Regions from separate parts of the Pseudomonas hygromyciniae genome, predicted to be linked through region 1. Evidence: predicted binding sites of a transcription regulator. Region 1 holds the regulator's gene; each other region holds the start of a gene.
The links. The regulator FliA, encoded in region 1, starts transcription of late flagellar genes. The targets are predictions, from matches to a motif close to CTAAAGTTTNNNNNNNNNNNGCCGNTAA.
Positions count from the first base shown of each region.

Region 2: a site for FliA is predicted at 2,786-2,813, ahead of JTY93_RS00600 (methyl-accepting chemotaxis protein). Genes of this name have one in related genera too.
Region 3: a site for FliA is predicted at 3,274-3,301, ahead of JTY93_RS30265 (methyl-accepting chemotaxis protein). Genes of this name have one in related genera too.

Region 1 covers NZ_CP070506.1:1,738,983-1,744,112, forward strand. The annotation lists gene flhF (flagellar biosynthesis GTPase FlhF) at 1-513, shown strand, start outside; gene fleN (MinD/ParA family protein) at 614-1,447, shown strand; gene fliA (RNA polymerase sigma factor FliA) at 1,444-2,184, shown strand; gene JTY93_RS07675 (chemotaxis response regulator CheY) at 2,353-2,727, shown strand; gene JTY93_RS07680 (protein phosphatase CheZ) at 2,746-3,534, shown strand; gene JTY93_RS07685 (chemotaxis protein CheA) at 3,547-5,130, shown strand, end outside.
Region 2 covers NZ_CP070506.1:122,587-127,716, reverse strand. The annotation lists gene JTY93_RS00610 (amino acid adenylation domain-containing protein) at 1-257, shown strand, start outside; gene JTY93_RS00605 (SRPBCC family protein) at 280-741, shown strand; gene JTY93_RS00600 (methyl-accepting chemotaxis protein) at 792-2,672, opposite strand; rRNA gene rrf (5S ribosomal RNA) at 2,935-3,050, opposite strand; rRNA gene rrf (5S ribosomal RNA) at 3,160-3,275, opposite strand; rRNA gene JTY93_RS00585 (23S ribosomal RNA) at 3,425-5,130, opposite strand, start outside.
Region 3 covers NZ_CP070506.1:2,566,985-2,572,114, reverse strand. The annotation lists gene JTY93_RS11300 (CitMHS family transporter) at 1-572, shown strand, start outside; gene JTY93_RS11295 (OprD family porin) at 668-1,912, shown strand; gene JTY93_RS29930 (DUF6124 family protein) at 1,836-2,165, shown strand; gene JTY93_RS11290 (hypothetical protein) at 2,236-2,559, opposite strand; gene JTY93_RS11285 (hypothetical protein) at 2,552-2,809, opposite strand; gene JTY93_RS30265 (methyl-accepting chemotaxis protein) at 3,360-5,130, shown strand, end outside.

The sequences.
Region 1 (5,130 bases):
ACGTTGGGCCGCATCCTCAATGTACCGGTGACCCATGTCGACCCGGGCCAATCCCTGGCCAACGCCCTCGACCCGCTGCTGCGCAAGCGCGTGGTGCTGATCGATACCGCCGGCCTGCAAGCCAGCGATCCGGCGTTGCGCATGCAGCTGGAAAGCCTGGCCGGGCGCGGGATCAAGTCGAAAAATTACCTGGTACTTGCAACAACCAGCCAAAAACAGGTTCTGACTGCTGCGTACCACAGCTACAAGCGTTGCGGGCTGGCCGGTTGCATCCTGACTAAGCTGGATGAAACCGCAAGCCTTGGCGAAGTGTTGAGCCTTGCCATCAGCCATGAATTACCGGTCGCCTACCTGACCGACGGGCCGCGGATCCCGGATGACTTGCATCTGCCGCGCCGTCATCAGTTGGTCAGCCGTGCAGTCAGTGTGCAAATGCAGGATGAACCCAGTGAAGAGGCTATGGCGGATATGTTCGCCGACCTCTATCACAACCCAGCCAAGCGGGTCGGCTGAAGGCAACATGAAACACAGTGCAATGTACCTACATCGATGGTCTGCTACCGCGGCCACCCTATGTAGCCTGCGGCTAAGCAAGACAAGGTAAAGAAAGAACATGGGCAGCATGCATCCCGTACAGGTGATCGCGGTGACCGGCGGCAAAGGTGGCGTCGGGAAAACTAACGTGTCAGTGAATTTGTCCCTGGCCCTGGCAGAGCTTGGCCGCCGCGTCATGCTGCTGGATGCCGACCTGGGCCTGGCGAACGTTGACGTTCTGCTGGGACTGACGCCCAAACACACCCTGGCCGATGTCATAGAGGGCCGCTGTGAGCTGCGCGATGTGCTGTTGCAGGGGCCAGGGGGGATTCGTATCGTCCCGGCCGCCTCCGGCACCCAGAGCATGGTGCATCTGAGCCCGGCGCAGCATGCCGGCCTGATCCAGGCCTTCAGTGATATCGGCGACAACCTCGACGTGCTGGTGATCGACACCGCTGCCGGGATTGGCGAGTCGGTAGTCAGCTTCGTGCGCGCCGCCCAAGAAGTGTTGCTGGTGGTCTGCGACGAACCCACCTCGATCACCGACGCTTACGCCCTGATCAAACTGCTCAACCGTGACTACGGCATGAACCGCTTCCGTGTGCTGGCCAACATGGCCCAGAGCCCACAAGAAGGGCGCAACCTGTTCGCCAAGTTGACCAAGGTCACGGATCGCTTCCTCGATGTCGCCTTACAATACGTCGGCGCAGTTCCCTATGACGAGTGTGTGCGCAAGGCTGTGCAAAAGCAGCGTGCAGTCTACGAAGCGTTCCCTCGTTCGAAATGCTCGTTGGCGTTCAAGGCAATTGCTCAGAAGGTCGATACCTGGCCACTGCCCGCCAATCCCCGGGGGCATCTGGAGTTTTTCGTCGAGCGATTGGTGCATCAGACGAGTGCAGGACCGGTGCTATGACAGCCAGCGGCTACAACCTTTACAAAAAATCAGCGCGTGACAGCCAGGGCGAATTGATCGAGCGCTATGCGCCTCTGGTCAAGCGCATTGCCTACCACCTGCTGGCACGCCTGCCCGCCAGTGTCCAGGTCGAAGACCTGATCCAGGCCGGGATGATCGGCTTGCTCGAAGTGTCGACCAAGTACGACGCGAGCAAGGGGGCGAGTTTCGAGACGTATGCGGGTATCCGTATCCGTGGCGCGATGCTCGATGAAGTGCGTAAAGGTGATTGGGCGCCGCGTTCGGTCCACCGCAATACCCGGATGGTGAGTGACGCAATTCGCTCAATTGAAGCAAAAACCGGTCGCGACGCTAAAGATCACGAAGTTGCGGCCGAACTCCAATTGAGTCTCGACGATTACTACGGGATTTTGAACGATACCTTGGGCAGCCGCCTGTTCAGTTTCGACGACCTGCTACAGGACGGCGAACATGAAGGGCTGCACGAGGACGGCGCGAGCGCTCACCAGGAGCCTTCACGCGACCTGGAAGATGAACGCTTCCAGGGCGCCCTGGCGGACGCGATTGCCAATCTGCCGGAGCGTGAGCGGCTGGTGTTGGCGCTGTACTACGACGAAGAGCTGAACCTCAAGGAAATCGGTGAGGTCCTGGGGGTCAGCGAATCGCGGGTCAGCCAGCTACATAGCCAATGCGCGGCCCGCTTGCGGGGGCGTTTGGGAGAGTGGCGAGCGCGCTGACAGGCAGTGTGGGGACACTGTGAACGATAACCGCCAGGGCGCGAGCCGGGCGGGAGCGGCTCGTGGAGTGCCCTAGCAGTCCTTTTTGTGTAATGCCTGTTGAATGATATGGCGCGCCCAGGTGCTGGACGCGTTTAAGACTGCTTGGAGGTCGAATTGGACAAGAACATGAAAATCCTCATCGTTGATGACTTCTCAACGATGCGGCGGATCATAAAAAACCTGTTGCGTGACCTTGGGTTCACTAACACGGTCGAGGCGGATGACGGCATTACTGCGATTCCGATCCTCAACAGCGGGAGCATCGACTTTCTGGTAACTGACTGGAACATGCCTGGCATGACCGGCATTGATCTACTGCGCCACGTGCGCGCGGATGAAAAACTGCGCAGCCTGCCTGTGCTGATGGTGACCGCTGAAGCCAAGCGTGAACAGATCATCGAAGCCGCCCAGGCGGGGGTCAACGGCTACGTGGTCAAGCCATTCACTGCACTGGCCTTGAAAGAGAAGATTGAAAAAATCTTCGAACGCATCGGTCATTGATGCTGCCACGGGGGAGCTATGGAGCATAAAGAATCATCGCAGGCCGACTTTGAGTCGACCCTGAAAAAACATGCTCACCAACTCGTCGAAAGCCTGGAAAAAGGCCAGTTCGGCGACGCAGTGCAGTTGATCCATGAGCTCAACCAGACCCGCGACCGCGGCCTGTACCAGGAAGTGGGCAAGCTCACCCGTGAGTTGCACAGTGCGATCGTCAATTTCCAGATCGACCCGCACATGCCCCAGGCCGAGGAAATCTCGCAGATCACTGATGCCACCGAACGCTTGTCCTATGTGGTCAGGCTGACTGAGGCGGCAGCCAATCGCACCATGGACCTGGTGGAAAACGCCACGCCCCTGGTCAACGGCATGGCCAATGAGGCCAAGGCGTTGAGCGCTGACTGGGGGCGTTTCATGCGCCGCGAAGTCGGTGCTGAAGAATTTCGTGAGCTGGCGCGTCGGGTCGAAGGTTTTCTGTCACGCAGCGAGCAGGAAAACCGCACGGTTTCCAGCAACCTCAATGACATCCTGCTGGCCCAGGATTACCAGGACCTCACCGGTCAGGTGATCAAGCGCGTGACCCTGTTGGTCACCGAAGTGGAAAGCAACCTGCTCAAACTGGTGCTGATGGCTGGCCAAGTCGACCGTTTTGCCGGCATTGAACATGACCGCGAAGCGATCCTCTCGGAAAAAGATCCACAAAAACACCTCGCCAAGGGTGAAGGTCCGCAGATTCATGCCGATAAACGTGAAGACGTTATGTCAGGTCAAGATGACGTAGACGATTTGCTGTCCAGTTTAGGCTTCTAAGGAGCACGCAATATGAGCTTCGGCGCCGATGAAGAAATCCTTCAGGATTTCCTTGTAGAGGCCGGCGAAATTCTAGAGCAGTTGTCCGAGCAACTGGTCGAGCTGGAAAGCCGACCGGATGATGCGAACCTGCTCAATGCAATTTTTCGCGGTTTTCACACTGTAAAAGGGGGCGCCGGCTTCCTCCAGCTCCATGAGCTGGTGGAGTGCTGCCACATCGCCGAAAACGTGTTCGACATCCTGCGCAAGGGTGAGCGGCACGTTGATTCGGAATTGATGGACGTGATCCTCGAAGCCCTGGACGCGGTCAATGGCATGTTCAACGAAGTGCGTGAACGCGCTCCGATTACTGCCGCCACCCCGCAACTGCTGGCCGCCCTGGCGCGCCTGGCAGAACCTGCCGCATTGGTCGCCGCCCCGGTGGTTGAAGCCGCACCTGAACCGGTGGCCGAACCCGACGTCACCGACAGCGAATTCGAACAACTGCTGGACTCCCTCAATGCCGTCAAGGCCGAGGCCGAGGCCGAAGCACCGGCAGCGGCTGCGCCGGCCATGGTGCCGACCAGCGAAGACATCACCGACGCCGAGTTCGAGTCCTTGCTCGACCAGTTGCACGGCAAGGGCCAGTTTGCCCCGGACGCCGTGGCGGCCACACCGCAGCCTGTGGAGCCTGCTGCGCCAGCGGCCAGCACCGATATCACCGACGACGAATTTGAAGCACTGCTGGATCAGTTGCATGGCAAGGGTTCGTTTGCTGCCGATGCTTTGCCGGCAGTCGCTGCGGCGGCTGCACCTGCTGCTGCGGCGCCTGCTGCCGCACCGGCGGCGGATGGCTTGATCACCGACCACGAATTCGAATCCCTGCTGGACGAATTGCACGGCAAGGGCAAGTTTTCCGAGGTGGCACCTGCCGCCGCCGCGACCGCGACCGCCACAGCGGCGGTGGCCAAACCGGCACCCGCTGCCGCCGCCAAGGCCGCTGCACCGGCTCCCGCACGTGCCGCCGCCCCGGCGCCAGCCCGTGCGCCCGCCGCTGCCGAGAAAGCCCCGGCCAGTGAAGCCGAAACCACCGTGCGGGTGGATACCGCGCGCCTGGACGACATCATGAACATGGTCGGCGAACTGGTGCTGGTGCGTAACCGCCTGGTGCGCCTGGGCTTGAACAGCGGCGACGAAGCCATGCAAAAGGCCGTGTCGAACCTCGACGTGGTCACTGCCGACCTGCAGACCGCGGTGATGAAGACGCGCATGCAGCCGATCAAGAAAGTCTTCGGGCGCTTCCCGCGCCTGGTTCGTGACTTGGCCCGGCAGTTGAAAAAAGAGATCGCCCTGGAACTGGTGGGCGAAGAGACCGACCTCGACAAAAACCTGGTCGAGGCCCTGGCCGACCCATTGGTCCACTTGGTGCGCAACGCGGTCGACCACGGTGTGGAAACCCCGGAAGAGCGCGAAGCCAGCGGCAAGCCGCGCCTGGGCAAAGTGATCCTGGCGGCCGAGCAGGAAGGCGACCATATCCTGCTGTCGATCACCGATGACGGCAAAGGCATGGACTCCAATATCCTGCGCGGCATCGCGGTCAAGCGCGGCGTCATGGAC
Region 2 (5,130 bases), 1.6 Mb from region 1:
AGGCAGGTCATGCGTTCGAGTTGGTGAGCGTAGCGGATTGGCAACACCATCTGCGCAAAGTGGATCGCGAGAATGCCCTTTTCGGTGTGCTCGGGTTCTACCTCAATGGGCTGGGAGAAGACACGGGCGACATCTCAATGATCCGCCATGAGAACGCACGCCACGGTGTTGAACAGATGGGCGCGCAGTACCCGGAAAAAGAACCCGCGCTGTTACGCAGAGGGTGCCAGTACCTCAATGCCATCGGCTTTCTGTGAGCCGCTCCAACAGGAAAAATTTATGACACAGCTGCAACCCGATACGTTGATCAAAAACCCCCAGGGCAAGCCTCTGGTGTCATCTGTGGTGATTGCCTGCAGTGCTTCAACGCTATGGAAGGTCGTGGGGCGCTTCGAGGGATTTGACGCGTTCATTCCTGCCCTGGCGCGCATCACGATGACGGGCAGCGGCGTGGGATCGCTACGCAATAAACACTTCCACGATGGCGGTATCGCCGTAGAACAACTCAACAGCCGCGATGAGCTGGCGATGCACATGACCTGGACGACAATCTATAACACCTTGGGCGTGGCCCGACTGTGGGCGGCGATGAGCGTTGAGTCGCTCGGGGAGAATCTGGCGCGGGCGACCTGGACCATCATCGCCGAACCTGTCGATGCCGGCGGTAAAGATGGATTCGAGCAGTTCATCCAGGATTTCGCCGACCGCGCACTGGATAACGTTTGCCGTTTGCTTGGTTAAAAAAATGGCGCAGTGCACTGCTGCACTACGCCATATTTATTGCCTGGCAATCAGATCTTGAAACTGTCGACCAACTGCTTCAAGCGATTGGCTTGTTGTGACAGCGCATCGCAGTCTTTCAAGGTCTCGTTGAGGTTGGCCACGCCTTGCTGGTTAAGCAGGTTGATCTGGTTGATATCGACATTGAGTGTTTCCACCACGGCGGTCTGTTCCTCAGTGGCTGCCGCCACCGACTGGTTCATGCCATCAATCTCGACGATCCGCTGAGTCACACTGATCAAGCGTTCACCCGCCTGGTTGGCGACCTCGACGCTTTCTTCACTGGAGACCTGGCTGGCGTTCATCGTGGTGACCGCTTCGCGAGAGCCGATCTGCAACGAGGTGATCATCTTGTGGATCTCCTCCGCCGACTCCTGGGTACGGTGAGCCAGGTTGCGTACTTCGTCAGCCACGACGGCAAAACCACGGCCGGCTTCACCGGCACGGGCAGCCTCAATGGCAGCGTTGAGCGCAAGCAGGTTGGTTTGCTGCGAGATGCCTTTGATCACATCGAGAATGTGCCCAATGTTATCGGTGCTGGCATTCAAGGTTTCAATCTGAGTACAGGACAGGCTGATCTTCTGCGACAACTCGGACATCGCCAGGATGGTTTTCTCCACCACTTGGCGACCGTCGTCGGCTTGCTCACTGGCGCCACTGGCATGCTGTGAGGCATCAGCGGCGTTACGGGCGATTTCCTGGGTGGCGGCACCCAGTTCGTTAATGGCCGCGGCAACGCTGTTGGTACGGGCGCTCTGCTCGTCGGAGCCGATAATCGAGGCGTTGGACGAGGCCATCACGCGCTGGGACAGATCGTGCACATGCCTCGTCGCTGAAGACACTTCGCTGATCGAGGCATGGATACGCTCGACAAACTGGTTGAAGGCGCCACCCAGTTCGCCGAACTCGTCCTTGCTTTCCACGACCAGGCGGCGAGTCAGGTCGCCCTCGCCTTGGGCAATGTCTTGCATTGCACGGCCCATGGTGGTCAGTGGACGCATCAGCACCTGGATCAACAGGCTCAGCAATACGGCAATTGCGGTGACGGCAATGAACATCGCGATCAAGGCGGAGGTGCGGAATTTACTCAGGGGAGCGTAGGCTTTGTCTTTGTCGATCGACAGGCCTATGTACCAATCTGCACCCGGCAGGCCGCTGATCGGGGTGAAGGACAGGATACGGTCCTGACCATTGAGGATTACATCCTGGTTAACCTTCTCAATACGGACGCTGCTGCCTGGGTAGATGTCCTTGAGGTTTTTCATCACCTGATCCTGGTCGGGGCTGACGATCACCTGTCCGTCGCCACTGACCAGGAACGCATGGCCAATACCGCCGAAGTCTACCGAGTTGATGATCTTCACCAGGGTTTGCAGGCTCAAGTCCCCCCCTACTACACCGAGCAGTTCGCCATTTTTCTTGACCGGCATCGCGATGGTGACGATCAAGCCACCGACAGCGGCCATGTAAGGTGGCGTCAGCATGGGTTTATCAGCAGCGACCGCTTGCTTGTACCAGGGGCGCTGACGTGGGTCGTAGCCATCCGGCATTTTCGCGTCAGGGCGCTGGGTGAAGACGCCGTTGGTTGAACCGACATAAGTGAACTGGAAGTTCGAGGTGAATGCCGGTTGATCGACCAAGCCGGGAAGGTCGGCATTACTGCCTTGGTGAGCAACGTTCTGCGCAAGATTTTCCAGGACCAGTACCCGACCACTGAGCCAGTTCTGCACGCTGCTGGCGGTCAGGTCACCCGACTGCTGGATGGATGACTCCAGATTTTGCCTGATGGTATTGCGCTGCAGGTAGTCGTTGTACAGCGTGAACAGCGCGAAGGCCAAAACCACGACGCCTGACGCGGCCAACAGAATTTTATGACTGAACTTGAGATTCATTTCATCGACTTCTTTTTGCCAAAAGGGGGTGAGCGTGCCGAATGCAACATTCCATGTACGGTATAGGCGAACTCTACGACCGCTCTATTTCGGTGCGCGCATGGCTCATTAGGCTTTCGGCCAAGACCGGATAAATCTTAGGAATTTGTGGGATAGATCTTCTTATTGCGTGGGAAACCGACGGGCGGTCTGAATAGGGCACCCAGGCCCTAAAACGACAAAACCCCCGCCTGCGTTAGCAGACGGGGGTTTTGGAATTTGATCTTGACGATGACCTACTCTCACATGGGGAAACCCCACACTACCATCGGCGATGCATCGTTTCACTGCTGAGTTCGGGATGGGATCAGGTGGTTCCAATGCTCTATGGTCGTCAAGAAATTCTGTGTACCGGAGCGTTGCGCTAGCAACGGTCCGATGAAATTCATGGACTTCTACATAAACAAAACCCCTGTTTGCGTTAGCAAACAGGGGTTTCGGAATTTAATCTTGACGATGACCTACTCTCACATGGGGAAACCCCACACTACCATCGGCGATGCATCGTTTCACTACTGAGTTCGGGATGGGATCAGGTGGTTCCAATGCTCTATGGTCGTCAAGAAATTCGGGTACTGAGTCGTGGCCAGCTGGCCTCGCTTCAGCAAATTGGGTATGTAATAGAAGTCGGTGTTTGCAAGATCGAACTTTCGGTTCATTTCGTCTTCACACACCGCAATCTGGCCTTTCGACGCAAATTGCTTGGGTGTTATATGGTCAAGCCTCACGGGCAATTAGTATTGGTTAGCTCAACGCCTCACAGCGCTTACACACCCAACCTATCAACGTCGTAGTCTTCGACGGCCCTTCAGGGAACTCAAGGTTCCAGTGAGATCTCATCTTGAGGCTAGTTTCCCGCTTAGATGCTTTCAGCGGTTATCTATTCCGAACATAGCTACCCGGCAATGCCACTGGCGTGACAACCGGAACACCAGAGGTTCGTCCACTCCGGTCCTCTCGTACTAGGAGCAGCCCCTCTCAAATCTCAAACGTCCACGGCAGATAGGGACCGAACTGTCTCACGACGTTCTAAACCCAGCTCGCGTACCACTTTAAATGGCGAACAGCCATACCCTTGGGACCGGCTTCAGCCCCAGGATGTGATGAGCCGACATCGAGGTGCCAAACACCGCCGTCGATATGAACTCTTGGGCGGTATCAGCCTGTTATCCCCCGGAGTACCTTTTTATCCGTTGAGCGATGGCCCTTCCATACAGAACCACCGGATCACTAAGACCTACTTTTCGTACCTGCTCGACGTGTCTGTCTCGCAGTCAAGCGCGCTTTTGCCTTTATACTCTACGACCGATTTCCGACCGGTCTGAGCGCACCTTCGTACTCCTCCGTTACTCTTTAGGAGGAGACCGCCCCAGTCAAACTACCCACCATACACTGTCCTCGATCCGGATAACGGACCTGAGTTAGAACCTCAAAGTTGCCAGGGTGGTATTTCAAGGTTGGCTCCACGCGAACTGGCGTCCACGCTTCAAAGCCTCCCACCTATCCTACACAAGCAAATTCAAAGTCCAGTGCAAAGCTATAGTAAAGGTTCACGGGGTCTTTCCGTCTAGCCGCGGATACACTGCATCTTCACAGCGATTTCAATTTCACTGAGTCTCGGGTGGAGACAGCGCCGCCATCGTTACGCCATTCGTGCAGGTCGGAACTTACCCGACAAGGAATTTCGCTACCTTAGGACCGTTATAGTTACGGCCGCCGTTTACCGGGGCTTCGATCAAGAGCTTCGCGTTAGCTAACCCCATCAATTAACCTTCCGGCACCGGGCAGGCGTCACACCCTATACGTCCACTTTCGTGTTTGCAGAGTGCTGTGTTTTTAATAAACAGTCGCAGCGGCCTGGTATCTTCGACCGGCATGAGCTTACGGAGCAAGTCCTTCACCCTCACCGGCGCACCTTCTCCCGAAGTTACGGTGCCATTTTGCCTAGTTCCTTCACCCGAGTTCTCTCAAGCGCCTTGGTATTCTCTACCCAACCACCTGTGTCGGTTTGGGGTACGGTTCCTGGTTACCTGAAGCTTAGAAGCTTTTCTTGGAAGCATGGCATCAACCACTTCGTCACCCAAAGGGTAACTCGTCATCAGCTCTCGGCCTTAGAATCCCGGATTTACCTAAGATTCCAGCCTACCACCTTAAACTTGGACAACCAACGCCAAGCTGGCCTAGCCTTCTCCGTCCCTCCATCGCAATAACCAGAAGTACAGGAATATTAACCTGTTTTCCATCGACTACGCTTTTCAGCCTCGCCTTAGGGACCGACTAACCCTGCGTCGATTAACGTTGCGCAGGAAACCTTGGTCTTTCGGCGTGGGTGTTTTTCACACCCATTGTCGTTACTCATGTCAGCATTCGCACTTCTGATACCTCCAGCAAGCTTCTCAACTCACCTTCACAGGCTTAC
Region 3 (5,130 bases), 830 kb from region 1:
TCGCCTTGGTGATGGGCCTGATGCACTCGGCAATCCTGTTCCTGATCGGCTTTGTGCTGGCGCTGATGATCAACTATCCGCAATTGGACATTCAGAAAGAACGCATCCTCGCGCACTCGGGCAACGCCATGACGGTCGTGCTGCTGGTATTCGCCGCAGGGATTTTTGCCGGGATTTTTTCCGGCACCAAAATGGTCGACGCCCTGGCACAGACCCTTGTCGACTGGATCCCGCCGTCTTGGGGCCACCTGTTCCCACTGGTGGTGGCAGTCACCAGCATGCCGCTGACCTTCGTGCTGTCCAATGACGCCTACTACTTCGGTGTGGTGCCGATCCTGGCCAATGCCGCCGCGGCTTACGGCATCGATCCGATAGAAATCGCACGGGCCTCGATCCTCGGGCAACCCGTACACCTGATGAGTCCGTTGGTGGCCTCGACCTTGTTGCTGGTGGGCATGGTCGACCGCGACATCGGCGACTTCCAGAAAGCCACCGTCAAATGGGCGGTGCTGACCTCCCTGGTCGTTACCGCGCTGGCCTTGCTGACCGGGGCTATCAGCCTGTTTAACTGATTCATCTTCCTGCTGCGTTCCAACGCGCCTCGCTCACGGGGCGCGTGCTGCCCTGCACGCCAAATAACAACAACGAGACGTCTGCCATGAACCCTATGTATACCCGCCGGGCCCTTTTTTGCGCGTTCGGCCTGCTACCCATCGCCGGTGCCAATGCCGAAGGCTTTATTGATGACAGCAAACTCAAGCTGCAACTGCGCAATGTGTATTTCAACGAGAACTTTCGCGACGAACACGGCATGAGCGCACGCGCCGCGAGAACGGCAAAAAGCGAGCGCACCGAGTGGGCCCAGGGTTTCCTGCTCGACTATCAGTCCGGGTTTACCGCAGGCACCCTCGGCTTCGGCGTGGATGCCCTGGGGCTCTATGGCGTCAAACTCGACTCAGGGCGCGGTCGCAGCGGCACCGGGCTGATGCCGGTGCATGACGACGGCCGCGCAGCCGGCGAATTTGCCAGCGCTGGCGCCACCGCAAAAGCGAGGTTCGCCAAAACCACCGTCAAGTACGGCACCCTGCTGCCCAAAACACCGGTGCTGATTTACAACGACGCACGCCTGTTGCCCCAGACCTACCAGGGCACTCAGATCAGCAGCAACGACATCGAAAACCTGACCGTCACCGGCGGGCACCTGGACCGTTTCAAATTGCGCGATTCCACCAACAGTGTGCCGATCGTACCTGACGGCTACAGCGGGGAAAAATCCGGGGACTTCAACTATGCCGGGGCCGAGTACAAATGGGGAAAAAACACCCGCTTGAGTTATTACTACGGGGAACTGGAGAACTTTTACCGGCAAAACTTCGCCGGCATCCAGCACGACCTGCCGCTGGCCGGTGGCGTGCTGACCGGCGACCTGCGTTACTTCAACAGCGTAGATAGCGGCTCTGCCTACGCAGGCAAAATCGATAACGACATGCTCAGCGGCCAACTGTCCTACGCGATCGCTGGACACACCGTCGGCGGCGGCTACCAGACCCTGCGCGGTGATGCCGGCTTGCCCTACATCAGCGGCGCCACCGTGTACTCGTTCAGCAACGCCGGCATTGGCAAGTTCATCGAGGAAGACGAAAAGACCTGGATGCTCAACTACGGCTTCAACTTTGCCGCCATCGGCGTGCCCGGCCTGACCTTCACTGCGCGCTACCTGAGCGGCAATGACGGCAAGTCCACCAGTACGGTCAACGAGTGGGAGCGCGATACCGAACTGGCCTACGTGGTGCAGGCCGGCACGTTCAAGGGGCTGGGTGTGCGCATGCGCAACTATGTCTACCGCTCTGACTTCTCCCGCGGGCGCGACAGCAACCGCCTCTACCTCACCTATGACATTGCCCTCTGGTAAGTCGACGATCGCGGCCCTACTGTCGAGCGCCTGCTCGATGAATCGGCGAGATGTGGTGTTGTCGATTCACCAGTTAAGTGAGTTGGGGGTTTTATTGGTGGATAAACTGATGGCGCGAGAAGCTCGCGTACAAGGAGCTGACCTTTTTAAATTTTTAGCTGATAGATCGCCGAGTCGTAACAAACCCATTACCACGACTCGGCGACTTGCTATTACTTCACCATTTTCCAGTCTGCGAATGCTGAACGGATAAACCGCTCCAAAAGAGCACTAACTCAACACTCAACTGATGAATCACGAAGATCTTGTTGATCCAGTCATTTTTACTGCCATGCTCGTGGAAAAATGACTGCATCTAAATTTCCAAAATAAAATACATTTTCCTTTCCATAAGTCTTTGATCTTAGCGTGACGCTTTCATCACTGAAAGTCACAAGGGTTCCTTCCTCTATCCTAGCAGAACTGGGTAATGGATACTGAAGATGAATATAAGTCCCCAAGGGTATATCTTTAAAGACATCACCTACAGGGCGACTCCAACCCGCACTTTTTATTTCAGGAGCAGGGACTTCGTAAGCGTCACCATTCGGCGGCAGGTTCGGCGGCTGATAGAGGGTTTTTCCAGTTGAATTATATCTTTCAAACAACACCCCCACCTGGCTCACACTCAAATGTATAGTAAAAAAAATCAGCTCTAAAATTGCACACACCGTTATAAACAGCTAACTGCTGGTGCGAGTTATAGATATCCTCCACGAGAATTTTATAATTCAAAATATCTTCCGATTCGCCCACGCGAAGAATGCGCCTCGCAGTTTCTAATCGGTGAGTGACTAGATTTTCACTCCACTTATGATATTCGTGCGCAGACTTAATCACAGTCGCAATCTTAGCCATTTTACTTTCTCCAGTTATATCCACCTTTATGATTATCACTGCTCAACTCCAAACGCACACCTGTAAAAAATGACAGTCCTTTATACAAATTCGCAATTATAGATCGATTCATTATCGTAAACGTAAAGAAAAATGAAGATCAACTTTTGCACGGGCGTGGTTACCAGTAGAGATGGTTTCAACATTGTTGCGCTCCTCGGGACCACCGATGAGTCACAACGCGCCATCATCCTGGCGTTGGTTTGGCGGCAAGGGCCGAGGTCAGGAAAAATGGACACCCGAAGAAGGTTAAGTAAGCAGTAAAAAGGGGACGGATTTATTTGAAAATAGATCCGTCCCCTTTTCGGTCGAAAATAGATCCGTCCCCTTTTCGCCTTTTCGGTCCTTTTCCGTACCCAATGGGAGACCTCGCCGCTCAAGCGCGCAAGGTCACCGTCAAGCCGCTTAACTTTGTACCATCGTACCTAAAGCTCTTCCTTACCAAGCCGATAACCCGACGAAGCTCTAATAAAGCCGCGTCGATAATAAATGCTTCGTAAGGACGACCTCCATGCCCACACTGCGCTCCATCCAAACCCGCTATACCCTGTTCCTGGTGCTGTTCGTCCTGGTGTTATCGGTACTCACCGTCGTGGGCATCGGCCAGTTGGTCGCCCCCACGTTAAAACACACTGAAGAACAGGTGGTGCTCAACCGCATCGCCGAGGTGGCTGTGCAGATCCAGGGCGAACTCAACAAGGTTCAGGCCCAGCAACGCACCATCACCCAAACCATCCCGCTGCTCGACAGTGACGCCATCGACAAGGTGCTGCCCGGTCTGGTGGATCAGTATGGCGAGCTGAAAGTCTTCGGCGGCGGTATCTGGCCGCTGCCCAACCAGCGCACGCCGGGGCGCAACAAGCACAGCACGTTCTGGCACCGCGATGCCTCGGGCAAGCTGGCGGTGAATACGTTCTGGAACAGCGACGCCGCACCCAATTATTACGACCAGAGCTGGTACAAAGGCGGCCTCGCCTCGCCGCGTGGCCAATGCGCCTGGGCCGCCGCCTACAAGGACGACGCCAGCCAGGAGCCGCGCACCAACTGCGCCATGGCGATCCAGCGAGACGGCGCGGCCTACGGCGTTGCCACCATCGACGTGACCCTGGGCTTTTTCAATGAGCTGGTGGCCAGCAAGGAAAAAGACATCGGCGGCCAGATGCTGATTGTCGAAGGCGACGGCAAGATCATCAGCAACAGTACGCGCATCAACAGCCCGGTAGTGCTCAAGAACATCAGCGAACTGACCGGCACCTCGGCGTTTGCCGCCCAGGTCAGCAAGGCCCTTGCCCATCGCGACCAGGCGCTGCAGCGCGGTGAATTCGACAACCAGGGCGTGTCCAGCACTTTTTACATGCGCCCAATCGAGGGCACCCCTTGGTTCCTCGCCACCGCCCTACCCACCTCGCTGATCACCGCCCAGCGTGACGATGTGCTCGGCAGCCTGGCGCTGCTGCAAATCCCGATGGTATTGCTGCTGGTGCTGCTGGCGTTCTATGCGATTCGCAAGCTGGTGCAACGCATGAAGTCACTGCGCACCAATATCGACGCGTTGTCTGCCGGCGATGCCGACCTGACCAAGCGCATCACCATCCGTGCCGAGGATGAAATGGGCGCCATCGGCCACTCGGTGAACCGCTTTATCATCTACCTGCAGAACATGATCGGCGAAGTAACCCAGGCCACGGGCGCCATGGCCTCGGGACTTGAGCAATTGCAGCAGACCTCGGCGCAGACCAACCGGATTCTGGTGCGCCACGCCTCGGAAACCGATCAGACGGTCACGGCCATCACCGAAATGAGCTCCACCGCCGACACCGTCGCGCAAAACGCTGCTGAAACCGCCTCGTTCACCCAGCGCGCCAACGAACACGCCGACCGCTCCCGCGTGGTGGTGGGCGAAGCCTCGACCAGCGTCAGCGCTCTGATCGGCGAAGTGGCCAGCGCCACCCACACCGTGGAAAATATGCGCCAGGACGCCGCGCGTATCACCGAAACCCTCGGCGTGATCGGCGCGATTGCCGGCCAGACCAACCTGTTGGCACTCAACGCGGCTATTGAAGCGGCGCGCGCTGGCGAGCAAGGCCGAGGGTTTGCGGTGGTCGCCGACGAAGTCCGGGCGTTGGCCGCACGCACCCAAGCCAGCACCTCGCAGATCAACGAGATGTTGGCGCGCCTGACCACTGGCGTGAGTTCGTCGGTGACGGCAATGGAAAACACCCAGGCCAGTTGCCAGTCGGCGGCGGATGCCACGGCACGCGTCAACACGGGCTTGGACGAAA